One region of the Pseudomonas sp. 24 E 13 genome, then DNA from elsewhere that is predicted to be linked to it. Evidence: riboswitches for the same ligand, from Rfam matches in the RefSeq annotation. Region 1 holds a riboswitch; the other holds the start of a gene.

Evidence for each region. Region 1 has a riboswitch for cobalamin ahead of cobW (cobalamin biosynthesis protein CobW). Riboswitches for the same ligand answer to the same signal wherever they lie in the genome.
Region 2: linked by a shared signal. The riboswitch ahead of BFP90_RS20860 (ABC transporter substrate-binding protein) and the one ahead of cobW (cobalamin biosynthesis protein CobW) in region 1 are both predicted to bind cobalamin.

Annotation. Positions count from the first base shown of each region.
Region 1 covers NZ_CVTO01000159.1:77,743-86,110, forward strand. The annotation lists gene cobN (cobaltochelatase subunit CobN) at 1-1,837, opposite strand, end outside; gene cobW (cobalamin biosynthesis protein CobW) at 1,840-2,901, opposite strand; cobalamin riboswitch at 2,994-3,194, opposite strand; cobalamin riboswitch at 3,237-3,454, shown strand; gene BFP90_RS26055 (CbtB domain-containing protein) at 3,550-3,738, shown strand; gene BFP90_RS26060 (CbtA family protein) at 3,750-4,454, shown strand; gene BFP90_RS26065 (cobalamin biosynthesis protein) at 4,451-4,843, shown strand; gene cobM (precorrin-4 C(11)-methyltransferase) at 4,914-5,660, shown strand; gene nfuA (Fe-S biogenesis protein NfuA) at 5,916-6,500, opposite strand; gene BFP90_RS26080 (SET domain-containing protein-lysine N-methyltransferase) at 6,700-8,368, shown strand, end outside.
Region 2 covers NZ_CVTO01000147.1:6,479-14,846, reverse strand. The annotation lists gene BFP90_RS20865 (FecCD family ABC transporter permease) at 1-902, opposite strand, end outside; gene BFP90_RS20860 (ABC transporter substrate-binding protein) at 899-1,909, opposite strand; cobalamin riboswitch at 2,024-2,218, opposite strand; gene BFP90_RS20855 (DNA/RNA non-specific endonuclease) at 2,291-3,220, opposite strand; gene BFP90_RS20850 (M4 family metallopeptidase) at 3,356-4,417, shown strand; gene BFP90_RS20845 (protealysin inhibitor emfourin) at 4,446-4,745, shown strand; gene BFP90_RS20840 (aldehyde dehydrogenase family protein) at 4,904-6,295, opposite strand; gene BFP90_RS20835 (putrescine utilization regulator PtrR) at 6,401-7,273, shown strand; gene BFP90_RS20830 (hypothetical protein) at 7,417-7,626, opposite strand; gene BFP90_RS20825 (amino acid aminotransferase) at 7,727-8,368, opposite strand, start outside.

The sequences.
Region 1 (8,368 bases):
TCAGGGGCGGCATCAGGTGGTCGATGATCACCGCCTGGGTGCGCCGCTTGGCCTGGGCGCCCTCTCCCGGGTCATTGACGATAAACGGGTAGATATTCGGCAGCGGGCCGAGCAGCACGTCCGGCCAGCAGTTTTCCGACAGGCCCACGCCCTTGCCCGGCAGCCATTCGAGGTTACCGTGCTTGCCCACATGAATCAGCGCATGGGCGCCGTAGGTCTGGCGCAGCCAGAAGTAGAACGCCAGGTAGCCGTGGGGCGGGACCAGGTCAGGGTCGTGATACACCGCGCTCTGATCAACCTGATAACCGCGCGCCGGTTGAATGCCGACGAAGGTCTGGTCCAGGCGCAGGCCGGCGATCATCAGACGGCCGTCGCGGCACATCGGGTCCTGATGCGGCGCGCCCCAGCGCTTGAGCACCGCTTGACGATTGGCCTCGGGCAGGCGCTGGAACATTGCGTCATAGTCGTCCAGGCCCAGGCTTTGATGGCACGGGCGCAGGTCCAGGCTGTCCAGGTCGTTGGTGACGCCGCCCAGCAAGGCGTGGATCAAAGCGGTGCCGCTGTCCGGCAAGGTGGACGGCACCGGGTACCCTTCGGCTTGCAACGCGCGCAGGATGTTCAGCGCTGCCGCCGGCGTATCCAGGCCCACGCCATTGCCGATACGGCCGTCGCGGGTTGGATAATTGGCCAGGATCAGCGCCACACGCTTGTGCGCATTCGGCAGCCGCGCCAGCTCGACCCAGCGGCGCGCCAGTTCGGCGACAAAATCCATGCGCTCGGGCGCGGCGCGGTAGCACACCACGTCCGACTGGCTGCGCTCACTGCGCCAGGCCAGGTCCTTGAAGCTGATCGGCCGGCTGATGATGCGCCCGTCCAGCTCCGGCAAGGCAATGTGCATCGCCAGGTCGCGGGGGCCGAGCCCCTGTGCGCTGGCCTCCCAGCCGGGTTGGTTATCCTGGGCGCAGATCGCCTGGATCACCGGGATATTGCGCCGAAACGGGCGCAGGTGCGGTGCTTCCGGGCTGGATTGGGCAAAGCCTGTGGTGTTGAGTATCACTGCGGCTTGCACGTCGTCCAACAGGTCCTCGACCACCGTGAGGCAACCGGGCTCTTTCAAACTGGCCACTGCGATGGGCAACGGGTTCAGGCCCGCGGCCTGCAAGCGCTGGCAGAACACATCGATAAACCCGGTATTGGCCGCCTGCAAGTGCGAGCGGTAGAACAGCACCGCAGCCACGGGAAAGTCGGCGTGCCACTGCGCCTGCCAGTCATTGAGGCGGGCATTGGCGGTGTGCGGGTGATAGATCGCCGTACGCGGCAAGGTTTGCGGTTCGGCCCAGGCATAGTCGCGGCCCAGATGGGCACTGGCCAGGCAGCGATAAAAGTCCAGCGCATTGCCCAGGCCACCCTGGCGCAGAAAGTGCCACAGACGCTCGCGCTGTTCGGCCGCGACGGTGCTCAGGCCGCTGAGTTCCGGGTCCGGACGATCGTCCCCCGGCACCAGGATCAGCGTGACGCCGCGTCCGGCCAGTTCCACCAGGCGCTCGATGCCGTAGCGCCAATAACCGATGCCGCCGTGCAGGGAAATCAGGATGACCTTGGCGTGGCGCAACACCTCATCGACGTACAAGTCGACCGAGGCGTGGTTCTGCACCTGCATCGGGTTGGCCAGGCGCAGGCTGGGGTAATCCTCGGGCAGTTGCTGCGCCGCTTCGGCGAGCAGCGCCAGGCTGGAATCGCCGCTGCACAGGATCACCAGCTCGGCGGGGGTTTGGCCAAGGTCGGCGATATTGTCGTCCGCGACGAAGCCACCGGGTTGGGTCCTGAGCAGGTGCATGGTTAAACGCTGAGGGCGGCGCGCAGTTGCGCTTCAAGGCCCACGGCATCCAGTTCCTGGCCAATCAGCACCAGGCGCGTGGTGCGTGCTTCTTCCAGGCCCCAGGCACGGTCGAAGTGCTTGTCGAAGCGCGTGCCCACGCCCTGGATCAGCAGGCGCATCGGCTTGTTCGGGATCGCAGCGAAACCTTTGACGCGCAGGATGCCGTGCTGCACCACCAATTGGGTCAAGGCGTTGAGCAACAGGGCTTCATCGGCTTGAGGCAGGTCGATGGAAATGGAGTCGAAGGCATCGTGATCGTGGTCGTCCTCACCGTCGTGGTGCTGATCATGATGGCTGTGGCGCGCGTCGATGTGCTCCTCGGAGCCGGCGCCCAGGCCAATCAGCACGTCCAACGGCACGCGACCGCTGCTGGCTTCGATGATCTTCACCGCCGGAGGCAGCTCTTCAGCCACTTCCAGGCGCACGCGGGCCAGGTCTTCGGCGCTTATCAGGTCGGCTTTGTTGAGGATCACCAGGTCGGCACTGGCCAATTGGTCGGCGAACAGCTCGTGCAACGGCGACTCGTGGTCCAGGTTCGGGTCGAGCTTGCGCTGGGCATCGACCTGGTCGGGGAACGCGGCGAAGGTGCCGGCGGCCACGGCCGGGCTGTCGACCACGGTGATCACCGCGTCGACGGTGCAGGCGCTGCGGATTTCCGGCCACTGGAAAGCCTGTACCAGCGGTTTTGGCAGGGCCAGGCCCGAGGTTTCGATGAGAATGTGGTCAAGGTCGGCGCGACGGGCGACCAGCTCACGCATCACCGGGAAGAACTCTTCCTGCACGGTGCAGCACAGGCAGCCGTTGGCCAGCTCGTAGACGCGGCCGTTGGCTTCTTCTTCGGTGCATCCGATGGAGCACTGCTTGAGGATTTCACCGTCAATGCCCAGCTCGCCGAACTCGTTGACGATCACGGCAATGCGACGGCCCTGGGCGTTGTCGAGCATATGGCGCAGCAAGGTGGTTTTGCCCGAGCCGAGAAAGCCGGTAACGATGGTGACGGGGAGTTTGGCCAGTGTTTTCATCGGATGCCCTTTGGGGCGGGCATACGGGACGACAGGCCCTGCGGCGACGCGCAGCAGCGGATTTCGTCACCGGATCACCCCGCCCGGTTGAATTGAAAAATCAGTGACGAGGCAGGTCTCCTGGCTTGGGGCGTGCAGGTCTTGCGACCCATGCTGACTGCGCCTTCCCGCCGTCTCGGCAGTGGCGTGGCAGTCAACTGAACCCTTCACAGTTGCGGGGGCAGCCGCGGCTTGAACCGCGTTCCCTTCTTAGCTTCGACCGCAGCCGAAGAACCTCGAGGGTGCAAGGCTACAGGGGCTCGCGGCATTTGACTACCGTCCCCGGCCCATGCTCTCCTACTCATCTTGTTTCGGGTGCCCTTCACAGGGTGAAACGGGAAACCGGTGCGCCATAGACCCATGGCAAGTCCGGTGCTGCCCCCGCAACGGTAAGCGAGCGAAGCGTCAAATCCACTGTGCGTATGCATGGGAAGGAGATGCTTGATAAGGCCCACTCTTTGTTCAAGAGCGCCCCTCGCAAGCCCGGAGACCGGCCCGAAAAATCAGATAACAAACCCGCGGTGGGCGGGCGCTGTTCGAAACCCTGCGTGCCTGGCGCGTGGGGTTTGCATGCGCTCGTTCCACCCTGACACCTGAAAGGGACGCGCCATGTCGATCATCAGCAGCACTTCGCCCGCAGCCAGCAGCACTGCCACCTTGAGCCAACGCCTGACCGCCGCTATCGGTGCGTCGATCCTCGGCGCGTGCCTGGTGTATTTCGCCGGCTTCTCCCATATCGAGGCCGTGCACAACGCGGCCCACGATACCCGCCACAGCGCCGCGTTCCCGTGCCACTGAGACCTGTCGACATGATCAAGCGTATTGCCCAAACCGCAGGCTTCACCGGCTTGTTGGCCGCCCTGCTGCTGACCCTGCTGCAAAGCCTGTGGGTCGCGCCGTTGATTTTGCAGGCGGAGACCTTTGAAAAGGCTCCAGCCGTGGCCGAAGTGCCCCATGAACATGCCGCAGGGGCTGCTGCCCACACCCACGACGCCGAAGCCTGGGAACCGGAAGATGGCTGGCAGCGCGTGCTGTCGACCACCGGTGGCAACCTGGTAGTAGCGGTCGGGTTTGCGCTGATGCTGGCCGGCCTGTACACCCTGCGCGCACCCACCCGCACAGCTCAAGGGCTGCTGTGGGGCCTGGCCGGTTATGCCACCTTCGTACTCGCGCCGACCCTGGGCCTGCCGCCCGAGCTGCCGGGCACCGCCGCCGCTGATCTGGCGCAACGACAGATCTGGTGGATCGGCACCGCTGCGTCTACCGCTGCCGGTATTGCCTTGCTGGTGTTCGGTCGCGGCGGGGTGCTCAAGGTGCTGGGTGTGGCGATCCTTGCCGTACCCCACCTAATCGGCGCTCCGCAGCCGGAAGTCCACGCCATGCTGGCCCCGGAGGCCCTAGAGGCCCAGTTCAAGATCGCATCGCAGTTGACCAATGTGGCGTTCTGGCTGGCCCTTGGCTTGAACAGTGCCTGGCTGTTTCGCCGTAACCGCGATGAACACTACGCGGCATGACCCTCGTCGTCGGCCTGGGTTGCCAGCGCGGCTGTGACGTGCGCACCCTGCTGGAGCTCCTTGATAGCGCCCTCGCCGAGAGTGGCATTGAACGCCAACGCATTACCGCGCTGGCGAGCATTGATCGCAAACAGGCTGAGCCAGGGTTGTTGGCCCTGGCCCGGTTGCTGAACCTGCCGTTGCAGTGTTTCAGCGCCGAAGAGCTGGCGGGCTATGAACATCGGCTGAGCCACAAATCAGCCGTCGCGTTCAGCCATACCGGCTGTTACGGCATCGCCGAAAGCGCCGCACTGGCCCTGGCCGAGCGACTCGCCCACGGCCCGGCTCGCCTGCTGATTACCCGCAGGAAAACCGCCCAGGCTACCTTTGCATTAGCCTGCGCCGGTTAAAATCCCGATAATTGCCGCTCTCGATCATGAGCAATCTTCATGCTCGCCCGTTTTACAACAGGAATTCCCCATGACCGTCTACTTCATCGGCGCAGGCCCCGGCGACCCGGAACTGATTACCGTCAAGGGCCAGCGGCTGATCCGCAGCTGCCCGGTGATCATCTACGCCGGCTCACTGGTACCTGCGGCGGTGCTCGAAGGTCATCAGGCACACCAGGTGGTCAACAGCGCCGAGCTGCACCTGGAACAGATCATCGACTTGATCAAGGCTGCCCATGCGCAAGGCCAGGATGTGGCACGCGTGCACTCCGGCGACCCGAGCCTGTATGGGGCGATTGGCGAGCAGATTCGCCATTTGCGTGAGCTGGGCATCCCCTTCCAGATCATTCCCGGCGTCACCGCAGTGGCGGCCTGCGCGGCGCTGCTGGAAACCGAGCTGACCCTGCCGGACATCGCCCAGAGCGTGATCCTGACCCGCTATGCCGATAAAACCAGCATGCCCGCCGGCGAGGACTTCGACAGCCTGGCCCGCCACGGCACGACCATGGCGATTCACCTGGGGGTCAACCACCTGGAGAAGATCGTCGCGGAGCTGCTGCCGCACTATGGCGCCGATTGCCCGATCGCCGTGGTGCACCGCGCGACCTGGCCGGATCAGGATTGGGTGGTGGGAACGTTGGCGGATATCGCCGAAAAAGTCGCGGCCAAGGGGTTTCGGCGTACCGCGTTGATTGTGGTGGGTCGAGTGCTGGCCAGTGACACGTTCAGCGAGTCGTCACTGTATCGGGCGGGGCATGCGCACCTGTACCGACCTTGAGTTTCTACTTCACAAAACCCAATCAATCCGCTGATTTAAATCAATAAATCCAATAAAGCTGTAGGAGCGAGCTTGCTCGCGAAAAACGTCAACGATAACGCGGGCTTTCTGAATCAACGCGGCGCCTGTGAGTTTTTCGCGAGCAAGCTCGCTCCTACAATATTGGGCAAGCCCCCTCCCACACTTAATCCTTTTTTAAGCATAAAAAAACGGCGCTCACGGGGCGCCGTTTTTTCGTCGCAGTGAACACCTTACTCAGTAGTAGGCGTTTTCTTTCTGCGTATGGTCGGTCACGTCACGTACACCCTTGAGCTCGGGAATGCGCTCGAGCAGGGTGCGCTCGATGCCTTCACGCAGGGTCACGTCCGCCTGGCCGCAGCCTTGGCAACCGCCGCCGAACTTCAATACGGCGATACCGTCATCCACCACATCGATCAGGCTCACCTGGCCGCCGTGGCTGGCCAGCCCCGGGTTGATCTCGGTTTGCAGGTAGTAGTTGATACGCTCATTGACCGGGCTGTCAGCGTTGACGTTCGGCACCTTGGCATTGGGCGCCTTGATGGTCAATTGGCCACCCATACGATCAGTGGCGTAGTCGACCACGGCATCGTCAAGGAAGGCTTCACTGAAGGCATCGATGTACGCGGTGAAGCTCTTGAGCCCCAATGCGGTGTCTTCAGGCTTCTCTTCCCCAGGCTTGCAGTAGGCAATGCACGTCTCGGCGTACTGGGTACCAGGCTGGGTAATAAAGACGCGGATACCGATACCCGGGGTGTTCTGCTTGGACAGCAGGTCAGCCAGGTAATCGTGGGCGGCGTCGGTAATGGTTATGGCAGTCATGGAAACTCCTCACAGGCTTGCCGGCAGTTTACGCCAAATTATTACGCAGGTACAAAGTCCGAGTGTTTTTGTCGGAAAAGCATCCCGGGGGCCGCGTCCTGCTGAGTCCTTCAGCAATACCTATCTATGTAGCACTTGCGAGAATGCACATCTCTCTAGCATGACATCGCGATCTTAATTGCTCACTCGCGAGGTTTTAATGAAGCCCACACTTTCCCGACTCATGTCCAAGAGCCCACCTGCGCGCCTGTCGGACCTCGATCACCTGCTGGACCATCTGGCGAGCCTGATCCAGGGCCCGACCCTTGAGAACGCGCTGAAGTCTTACTACTGCCCTCCAGCAGACTCGGCACTGGGCCGTGAATGCAAAGCCGCTGTTCGCGTGCTTAAAATCCTGGAAGAAGATGACGACTTCAAGGCGTTCCTCAGTGCAAAACCCTCGCCCAACCACTCTCCGCTCGGCGATTTCCCTTACGACTTTCTGTCCGACCTGCTCAGTACGTCGAAATCACCTATCCCTGACCCGGCGGAGGTGTTCGACATTGGCGGTCATCCGGTTGTGTTGCGCAAAGCGCCGCTCTACTGGGCCAACCAGATAGACATCCTGCTGGACGTCTACCGCAAAGTCGGCAACGGCGTCAAAAGCGACGGCTCAGTGCGCCTTGATCTGGTATTGGCCTATTACGCAATCATACCCGCCGCCCCAGCAACCCTGGCCCAGTGGAAAGCTGTGCAATATTACCTGCAGGAATATCGGGCGCTTTGCCAACTAGGTCACGATGGCCATGTCAGCGACCTGGAACACTTGCTAGGGCCTGAGGATGACAGAATCATCAAACAAGTCGTGCGCGACCTCGAGCGCGACAAGGCCCAGTCGTTGTTCGCACAAGTCGTCCCCCAGCGGTTGACCCCTGCGCAACAAGCAGCACTCGACACCACCCCCACCGTACTCCTGGAACAGATCCTCAATACCCCCGAAAACCTGGCATTGGGCCAATCCATCGCCGTGGCCCTGGACTGGTATGGCGCCAGCGATGGCCAAGCGTGCCTGCAAGCCGTCATGGTCAAACTGCTCTGGCGCGCACTCTGGCTGACGATCACGCCAGACGCCCATTCACTCAACGACAACGAACTCAAAGCGTTCATCCCCCCGGCGATCAACTATGGGTTCATTCGTCAGTCGCTGAACAAGGAGTATGAGCGCTCATTACGCCTCAATGCCTCGACGGCGCGCCTGGCCGTCTGCGTGCTCAAGGCCAATATTCCCAGTGAAGTATGGGTCGAGGGCATTCCAGATGAATTGCCTTACGGCACCTCCAGCGCATGGGTCAACTTCAAAAGCGGATTTATCCTGGCCGAGTCGGTCGCCCCGGGCTCATCAAGGCATATGACGTTCGAGCAACTGCTCAATCTGCCAGGTGAGTTCCTTCGTGTGTATGCCGACGAACCAGCACAACAAACGCTGGTGGTTGCGGCAAAAATCCAACCGACGCTCAGTTGGGCAGTAAACACTGGCCTGCTGCCCGTAAGCCGGAACGGCCACTCCAGCAAAGATATCGAACATGCATTGGCTGCCCTGGAGCAGCATGAAAGCGAGACGGTGACGGCGACGCAAAACCTCGTACTGCAACCACCCAGTCGTTTTCGTTTCAACTCGGACACTGAGTATGACCAGGCTTTCAATGACTACCTGCGAACCCCAAGAGCGGCCTACAAAACCCTGATAACAGGCTTGCTGGCGCAGTTTGCGCCGTTATGGCCGGGCAATAGCGACCGTGACGAGATCACGGTGTATTCGTTACGCCAACCGCTGCATGACGTCCAGGTCGAGCATGAAAACAAGCACAACACTGACGCCGTTCGCGGGC
Region 2 (8,368 bases), on a different contig from region 1:
CGCGACAGCACGTCCGCCGCGATCAGGAACAAGGCGCCGCCCAGGGCGCTGGCCGGCAGCAGGCGCGAGTGACCGGTGCCGAGCATCAAGCGCACGGCATGGGGGATCACCAGCCCGACAAACCCGATGGAGCCGACAATCGACACCATCACCGCCGTGACCACCGCCGCGCAGCCCACCAGCACAACCTGCACGCGGCGCACCGGGATGCCCAGCGAGGCCGCCGAGTCGGTGCCGAAGGTAAACGCATCCAACGCACGGCGGTGCCACAGGCATACCGCCAGCCCCGCTACCGCCACCGGCACCGCCAGCCACACCGATGGCCAGCGCACGCCGCTGAGGTTGCCCAACAGCCAGAACATGATGCCGCGGGCCTGTTCGGAACTGGCGGATTTGGTAATCAGGAACGCGGTGAGCGCATTGAACAACTGCGAACCGGCAATGCCGGCCAGGATGATCTGGCCGGTGCCGCTGGACGAGCCGCTGGCCCGCGCCAGCAGGATCACCAGGGCAAACGCGGCCATGGCGCCGACAAAGGCGCCGGCCGACAACGAAATCAGCCCGCCGCCCACCCCGATCAGCGCGATCAGCACCGCACCTGTCGAGGCGCCGGCGCTGATGCCGAGCAGATACGGGTCGGCCAACGGGTTGCGCAGCAACGACTGCAGGATCACCCCACAGGTTGCCAGGCCCGCGCCACAGGCACCGGCGACCAGGGCACGGGTGAGGCGGTAGTTCCACACCACGCCTTCATCGATGGGGTCGAGCACGTAGCCGGCCGCCCACAGTTTGTTGGCGAGCACCTGGAGTACCACCTGCGGCGAGATAGCGGTTTCGCCGATGGCCACGCCGGCAAGCAGGGCGATCAGCAGCAGCGTAAGGGCGAGCAGGGTGCGTATCATTGCGGCAGGTTGTAGCTGTCGATGGCGGCGGCCAGTTGTTCCAGGCCGTCGAAAGTGCGCAGGCTGGCCTGCAGCGCCAGGGCGTCAAGGATGATGATGCGGTTGTGCTTTACCGCGTCCATGTTGCGCGTTACCGGGTCGCTGCGCAGGAAGGCCAGCTTCTTTTCATGGTCGTCGGCGGGGTAGCGACGGCGATCCATGCGCGCGATCACCAGGAAGGTGGGGTTGGCCTTGGCAATGGTTTCCCAGCCTACGGCCGGCCATTCTTCGTCGGACTGCACCACGTTGCGCAGGCCAAGGGTTTGCAGCATGAATTGCGGAACACCTTTGTGGCCGGCCACGTACGGGTCGCTGGCCATTTCGGCGCTGGAGAACCAGACCAGCGCGCTGGCCTGTTTCAAGCCTTTGCCCTGCGCGGTGGCGATCGACTTGGCCAGGCGCGCCTTGAGGTCATCGGTCAGTTGCTGGCCGCGCGCCTGCACGTCGAAGATCTCGGCCAGTTGGCTGAGGCTCTTGTAGATCGTCTCGATGCGAAACGGCTCCAGCCGCGTGCCGTCGGCGCCCACCAGGTTGTCCTTGCCTTCGCAGTCGGAGGGCAGCAGGTAGGTGGGGATATTCAGTTCGTGGAACTGTTCGCGGGTGCCCACCACACCTTGAGGGCCGACCACCCATTCCAGCTCGGCGGCCACCAGTTGCGGGCGCTTGGCGATGACTGCCTCGAAGCTCGGCTCGTTATTGGCCAGGCGCTCGATGCTGGCGTTCTGCGCCTTGTACTGCGCCTGTACATCGTTGAACCACAGCGACGTGCCGACCACTTTATCGCCCACGCCCAGCGCATACAGCATCTCCGTGGCGGCCTGGCCGATGGTCACGCTGCGTGCAGGGGCTTGCGCAAAGGTGATCGAGCTGCCGCAGTTCTCGACGGTCAGCGGGTAGTGGGTCGGTGCGGCTTGGGCCAGGGTGCAGGCACCCAGGCCGATGATCAGGGCCGTAACGCGTGGCAGCATGGGGCAATCTCCGTTTGAACCGTCGATGAAGCAAGGCAGGAACGGTTCGGAAATACACCCACACGCGCTGCCGGCCGGGCAGCACAAGGATGGCCTTCCCGGACACCCCGCCGGTTAGTGAGTCACTTGGCCGGCAGGTCTCCTGACTGATGCGTCGTCGCCAGGCTCCGGCCTTCCCGGACAACGTCCAGTGGCAGTGGGGAGCAGGCTCAGCACCTACAGTTGCGGGGGCAGTTTCGATTGACGTCGCGGACGACGTTTCGAATTCCCTATTAGTCCCGTGCGGGAACCGGCGGCGCTATGGTAGTCGATCACGACCTGTAGGAGCGAGCTTGCTCGCGAAGGTCGTCAACGATAACGCGGGGCCCCGGTGCGCCGTGGTCAGAGTCGGATATCCTGCGGCCCCCGCACCAGCGCTTCGATCCGCGTCCCCGTGGCGCGCTCCTCGTTGCTGAAACCGTCGTAGTCGGCCAGGTTGCCGAAGCGGATGCCGGTCAGTTGTTCGATCTGCAACACGCTGCGCCGGTAGGTTTTGAGCGGACCGAACACCAGGTCCAGTTGGCCCAGTTCGTTGCGTTGGTCGATCATGTAGGCGCTGGCGGAGGGTTTGCCGTCGTCGCTGAGGTAGGCCACCACTTTCCAGAACGCCTGGGGGATTTTCACGCCACGGTACAGGCGGTCGTCGTCGGCGAACACCGGGCCGCTGAAAACGCTGGCGCGAGCTTTCCAGCGCTGGGTGTTGTCGAGGATGTAGTCCTCCAGTTCCAGCCAGGTCTTCTGGTTGAAGCCGCTCATCTGCGGCGAGCAGTTGGTGAAGTGGAAGGTGTCGACGTTGGCGGTATTCGCCTCGTCCCCCCAATTGGGGTCCTGGCGCCGCACCAGGTGACCACGGTCCAGGCCATTACCGGCGTAGAGGTCTTCGCCCACCTGGGCGTCGAGGGGCAGGCGGCCATCGTAGGCCCAGGTGTCGTTGCTGCGCACGATATCCACGTGCTTGTCGCCGTCGATGTTGACGCCGACATACAGCGCCAGGCGTCGCGAGCGCGACATGCTGATGGAAAAGTGCGTGTAGTCCAGGCGTCCGGGTTGGGCATCGCCTGCCAGGGCCGTGTCCAGCGTGGGCCAGGGCACTGCGAAGCTACCGAGAAAATCCTCGGCGTAACCGCGCCGGTTCTGCAGGTCCTTGGCTGCGGTGACGCGCGGGGTTGCGGCCCTGGCCTCCAGCAGGGAAGGGGCGGGCGCGATCAGAGGGCGAAGGTCGGCAAGCCTTGGGCGGTAAGACAGGTCGATTTTGACGTGACGTGCGGGCATGGGGGATTTCCTGATGGGCCTTGGATAAACACGACTGCAACATGATTTCATGACAATTTGTCCCAGGCGGCGGACGCGCGTCTATCCTGAAGTCGTTAACCGGCCGTTCACCACACGCCAAAAAGGAGCCAGCTTATGTGTGTTCGCCACCCGCGAAATCCGATTTTCTGCCTGATCCCGCCGTACATGCTCGACCAGATCGCGCGCCACGGTGACAAAGCCCAGCGCGAGGTTGCGCTGCGCACGCGCGCCAAGGACAGCACGTTCCGCTCGTTGCGCATGGTCGCCGTGCCCGCCAAAGGCCCGGCCCGCATGGCGCTGCTGGCGGGCGCCGAGAAGCAGCGCTCGATCTACAGCGCCGACAACACCGACAGCCTGCCCGGCAAGCTGATCCGTGGCGAAGGGCAACCCGCCAGCGGTGATGCCGCGGTGGACGAGGCCTACGACGGCCTGGGCGCGACCTTCGATTTTTTCGACCAGGTGTTCAATCGCAATTCCATCGATGATGCCGGGATGGCGCTGGATGCCACCGTGCACTTTGGCCAGGACTACAACAATGCTTTCTGGAACTCGACCCAGATGGTCTTTGGTGATGGCGACCAGCAGTTGTTCAACCGCTTTACCGTGGCGCTGGACGTGATTGGTCACGAGTTGGCGCACGGGGTGACCGAGGATGAAGCCAAGTTGATGTACTTCAACCAGTCGGGTGCGTTGAACGAGTCGCTGTCGGACGTGTTCGGATCGCTGATCAAGCAGTACGCTTTAAAGCAAAAGGCCGAGGACGCCGATTGGCTGATCGGCAAGGGGCTGTTTACCAAAAAGATCAAAGGCACCGCGCTGCGCTCGATGAAGGCCCCCGGCACGGCGTTTGACGATAAATTGCTGGGCAAGGACCCGCAGCCGGGGCATATGGATGACTTTGTGCAAACCTATGACGACAATGGTGGCGTGCACATTAATTCCGGCATTCCCAACCATGCGTTCTATCAGGTTGCTACGCGTATTGGCGGGTTCGCCTGGGAGCGTGCCGGGCGTATCTGGTATGACGCCCTGCGTGATTCGCGGTTGCGGCCGAACTCGGGGTTTCTGCGTTTTGCACGTATCACTTACGATGTCGCCGGGCGCCTTTATGGCGCGAACAAGGATGAGCAGAAGGCCGTGAAGGAAGGTTGGAAAGCGGTCGGTATCAACGTCTGACACTCCGCCAGGGCGGTGAGGAACAGCCATGCGAATCTCGATCAAGGAAAACGGCGGCCCGGCGTTCTTTCCGGGCTTGGCCAAACCTCGCAGTGTCGAGCTCGATGCACTGCCCGAGCAGGATCAGCAGGAGTTGCGGCAACTGATCGAGCAGTCGAAGTTTTTCCAGTTGCCGCAAAGTACTCAACCCTCCGGCAATCCTGGGCAGGTGCATTACACGCTCACCGTGACCGAGGGCGAGCGTGAACACACCGTGTGCGTATTGGCGCCGGTGAAGTCGCAGGCGCTGGACGGGTTGGTGCAGTGCGTGCGGCGACATATTCGCTGATTGCTTAGAATAGGTACGGCCCCCAAGGTTGTCTGGATCCAAATGTGGGAGGGGGCTTGCCCCCGATAACGGTGTGTCAGTGACAGATGTCTGGCTGATCCACCGCCATCGGGGGCAAGCCCCCTCCCACCTTTGATGTGTGTTGAAGCCAGGGCTGTTTATTGACGGTCGAGCCACACCGTCTGCGCGTTGCAGAACTCGCGTACGCCGAAGTGCGACAGCTCACGGCCGAATCCGCTTTTCTTCACACCACCAAATGCTACTCGCGGGTCGGAAACGCTGTAAGCGTTGACGAAGATCCCACCGGTTTCCAACTGGTCGACGATGTCCCGCGCCTTCGCCGGGTCGGTGGTGAAGATACTCGCGGTCAGGCCGAATTCGCTGTCGTTGGCCAGGGCCACCGCATGGTCGGAGTCGCGGGCGGTGATGATGGACGCGACGGGGCCGAACAGTTCCTGTTTGAACGAGGTCATCTGGTCGGTGACGTCGGCCAATACGGTGGGTTCGTAGTAGTTGCCTGCGCCCGCCACCTTGTTGCCGCCCAGCAGCAGGGTGGCGCCTTCGTCGAGGGTGGCCTGGACCTGGCCGTGCAGCTCATCGCGCAGATCGAAGCGCGCCATGGGGCCGATGTAGGTGGCAGGCGAGGTCGGGTCGCCCATCACCAGGTTGCGGCTGGCTTCAAGGAACCTGGCGGTAAAGGCTTCAACCACACCGGCCTCGATGATCAAGCGCTTGGCGGCGGCGCAGACTTGGCCGCTGTTCTGGAAGCGACCGATCAGCGCGGCCTGTACGGCGGCGTCGAGGTCGGCGTCGTTGAGCACGATGAACGGGTCGGAGCCGCCCAGTTCCAGCACGCATTTTTTCAGTGCCGCACCGGCCTGGGAGCCGATGGCGATACCGGCGCGCACGCTGCCGGTGAGGGTGACGGCGGCGATACGTGGGTCGGCGATGGCGCTGGACACACCTTCGGTGGTGACGTTGATGACCTCGAACAGGCCTTCAGCGAAGCCGGCCTTCTGGAACGCCTGCTGCATCAGGTAAGCGCTGCCCATCACGTTCGGCGCATGTTTAAGCACGTAAGTGTTGCCGGCGAGCAGGGTCGGCACGGCGCCACGCAGTACTTGCCATACCGGGAAGTTCCAGGGCATCACGGCAAGGATCGGCCCCAGCGGGCGGTATTCAATCCGCGCGCTGCCGTTGTCCACCAGGGTCGGCTCCGGCGCGAGCATGGCGGGGCCGTGCTGCGCGTACCACTCGCTGAGCTGGGCGCATTTCTCGATTTCGGCACGGGCCTGGGCAATGGGTTTGCCCATTTCCAGGGTGATCATCTGCGCCATGGCTTCGGCCTGGTCACGCAGGGCGCCGGCCAGAGCCAATAGCAATTGCGCGCGGCGGCCCACGGTTTGGCGGCGCCAGGTGCGGAAGGCAGCGGTGGAACGGGTGAGCGCGGCATCCAGCTGCGACGGGCTTTCATACGCGTAGCTGCCAACGGTCTCGCCATTGGCCGGGTTGATCGACAACGCGTGGGTCTGATGGGAAATAGCGTTCATGGCACCGTCCTGCAGGGGTGATGGGAATGGAAGCCAGCGTACGCTGCTGGACGTTTTCCGAAAACTGAATAATATTAAGCAATACATTCACGATTGGAGAATGAATTGGATCTGGTGCAGTTGGAAATCTTCAAGGCCGTTGCCGAACAAGGCAGCATCAGCGCCGCCGCGCAGTTGATCCATCGGGTGCCGTCGAACCTGACCACGCGGATCAAACAACTGGAGCAGGACCTGGGCGTGGAGCTGTTTATCCGCGAGAAAAGCCGCCTGCGCCTGTCACCGGCCGGGTGGAATTTCCTCGGCTATACGCGGCGTATTCTCGATCTGGTACAGGAGGCCCGCGCCACGGTGGCGGGGGAGGAACCCCAGGGCGCCTTTGCCCTCGGCTCGCTGGAAAGTACCGCGGCGGTGCGTATTCCCGCGTTGCTGGCGGCGTATAACCAGCAGTACACCAAGGTTGAGCTGGACCTGAGCACGGGACCGTCGGGCACGATGATCGAAGGCGTGCTGTCCGGGCGTTTGACGGCGGCCTTTGTCGATGGCCCGGTGCTGCACTCCACGCTGGAGGGCGTGGCGGTGTTTGAAGAGGAGATGGTGGTGATTGCGCCGCTGCATCATGCGCCGATCACGCGGGGGCGGGAGGTGAATGGCGAGAACATCTACACCTTTCGTTCCAACTGCTCATATCGGCATCACTTCGAGCGTTGGTTCTCACAGGACGGTGCGGTGCCGGGCAAAATCTTCGAGATTGAGTCTTATCACGGCATGCTGGCCTGCGTCAGCGCCGGGGCAGGGCTGGCGTTGATGCCGCGCAGTATGCTGGAAAGCATGCCGGGGGCGGCGGCGGTCAGCGTCTGGCCGTTGACGGAAAACTTCCGTGTGTTGAATACCTGGCTGATCTGGCGCCGGGGCACGGTGTCGCAGAGCCTGAACAGCTTCGTAAAACTGCTGGAGGAACGCGGGCTTGCAGCAGCCTGAATCCAACGTAGGAGCGAGCTTGCTCGCGAAAAACGTCAACGATAACGCGTAATTGCTGGATAAACGCGGTGGCTGTGAGTTTTTCGCGAGCAAGCTCGCTCCTACAACATCAGGGCAAGCCCCCTCCCACGTTTCGCTCTTGATCAGCCGCCGAATTGGAAGGTGCCCATGGCCAGCTTGGCCATGATCGCCGTGGCGCCCAGTTGCACCAGCCACAACGCCAGGCCACCGAGGAACACCCCCAGCGCCACTTGCAGCACCAGGCTTTTCTGGCGCTTGGCTTGCGGCGCGCGTGGAGCATAGTCATGCAGTTCGTCGCGGTCGGCACGCAGATCCAGGTCGTCGTTTCTCATAGGGCTCTCACAGCAAAGGGACAGTCGGTGTGCAGTCTAGTGCGTTCGCCAACAAAAAGGGGGAAGCCCTTGGCTTCCCCCTCGTTCAACGCCTGCAGGTTTACAGCACCTGAACGATTGCCTGTGTGACCGCAGCAATGTTCGACTGGTTCAGCGCCGCCACACAGATGCGGCCGGTATCCAGTGCATAGATGCCAAACTCGCTGCGCAGGCGGGTGACTTGCTCAACGCTCAAGCCGGAGTAGGAAAACATCCCACGCTGGCGCCCGACAAAACTGAAATCGTGGCCTGGCGCGGCCTTGGTCAGCTCCGCCACCATCTGCTCGCGCATGCCGCGGATGCGCAGGCGCATTTCGCCCAGTTCTGTTTCCCACTGGGCGCGCAGCTCAGGGTTGTTCAGTACCGCTGCAACGATTGCCGCGCCGTGGGTGGGCGGGTTGGAGTAGTTGGTACGGATCACGCGCTTGACCTGGGACAGGATGCGCGCGCTTTCTTCCCTGGAGTCGCCGACGATGGACAAGGCGCCCACGCGTTCGCCGTACAGGGAGAACGACTTGGAGAACGAGCTGGACACAAAGAAGGTCAGGCCCGACTCCGCGAACAGGCGCACCGCGGCGGCGTCTTCGTGGATACCGTCGCCGAAGCCCTGGTAGGCCATATCGAGAAACGGCACCAGGTTCTTGGCCTTGATGACGTCCAGTACGTTCTGCCAGTCCGCCGGGCTCAGGTCGACACCGGTCGG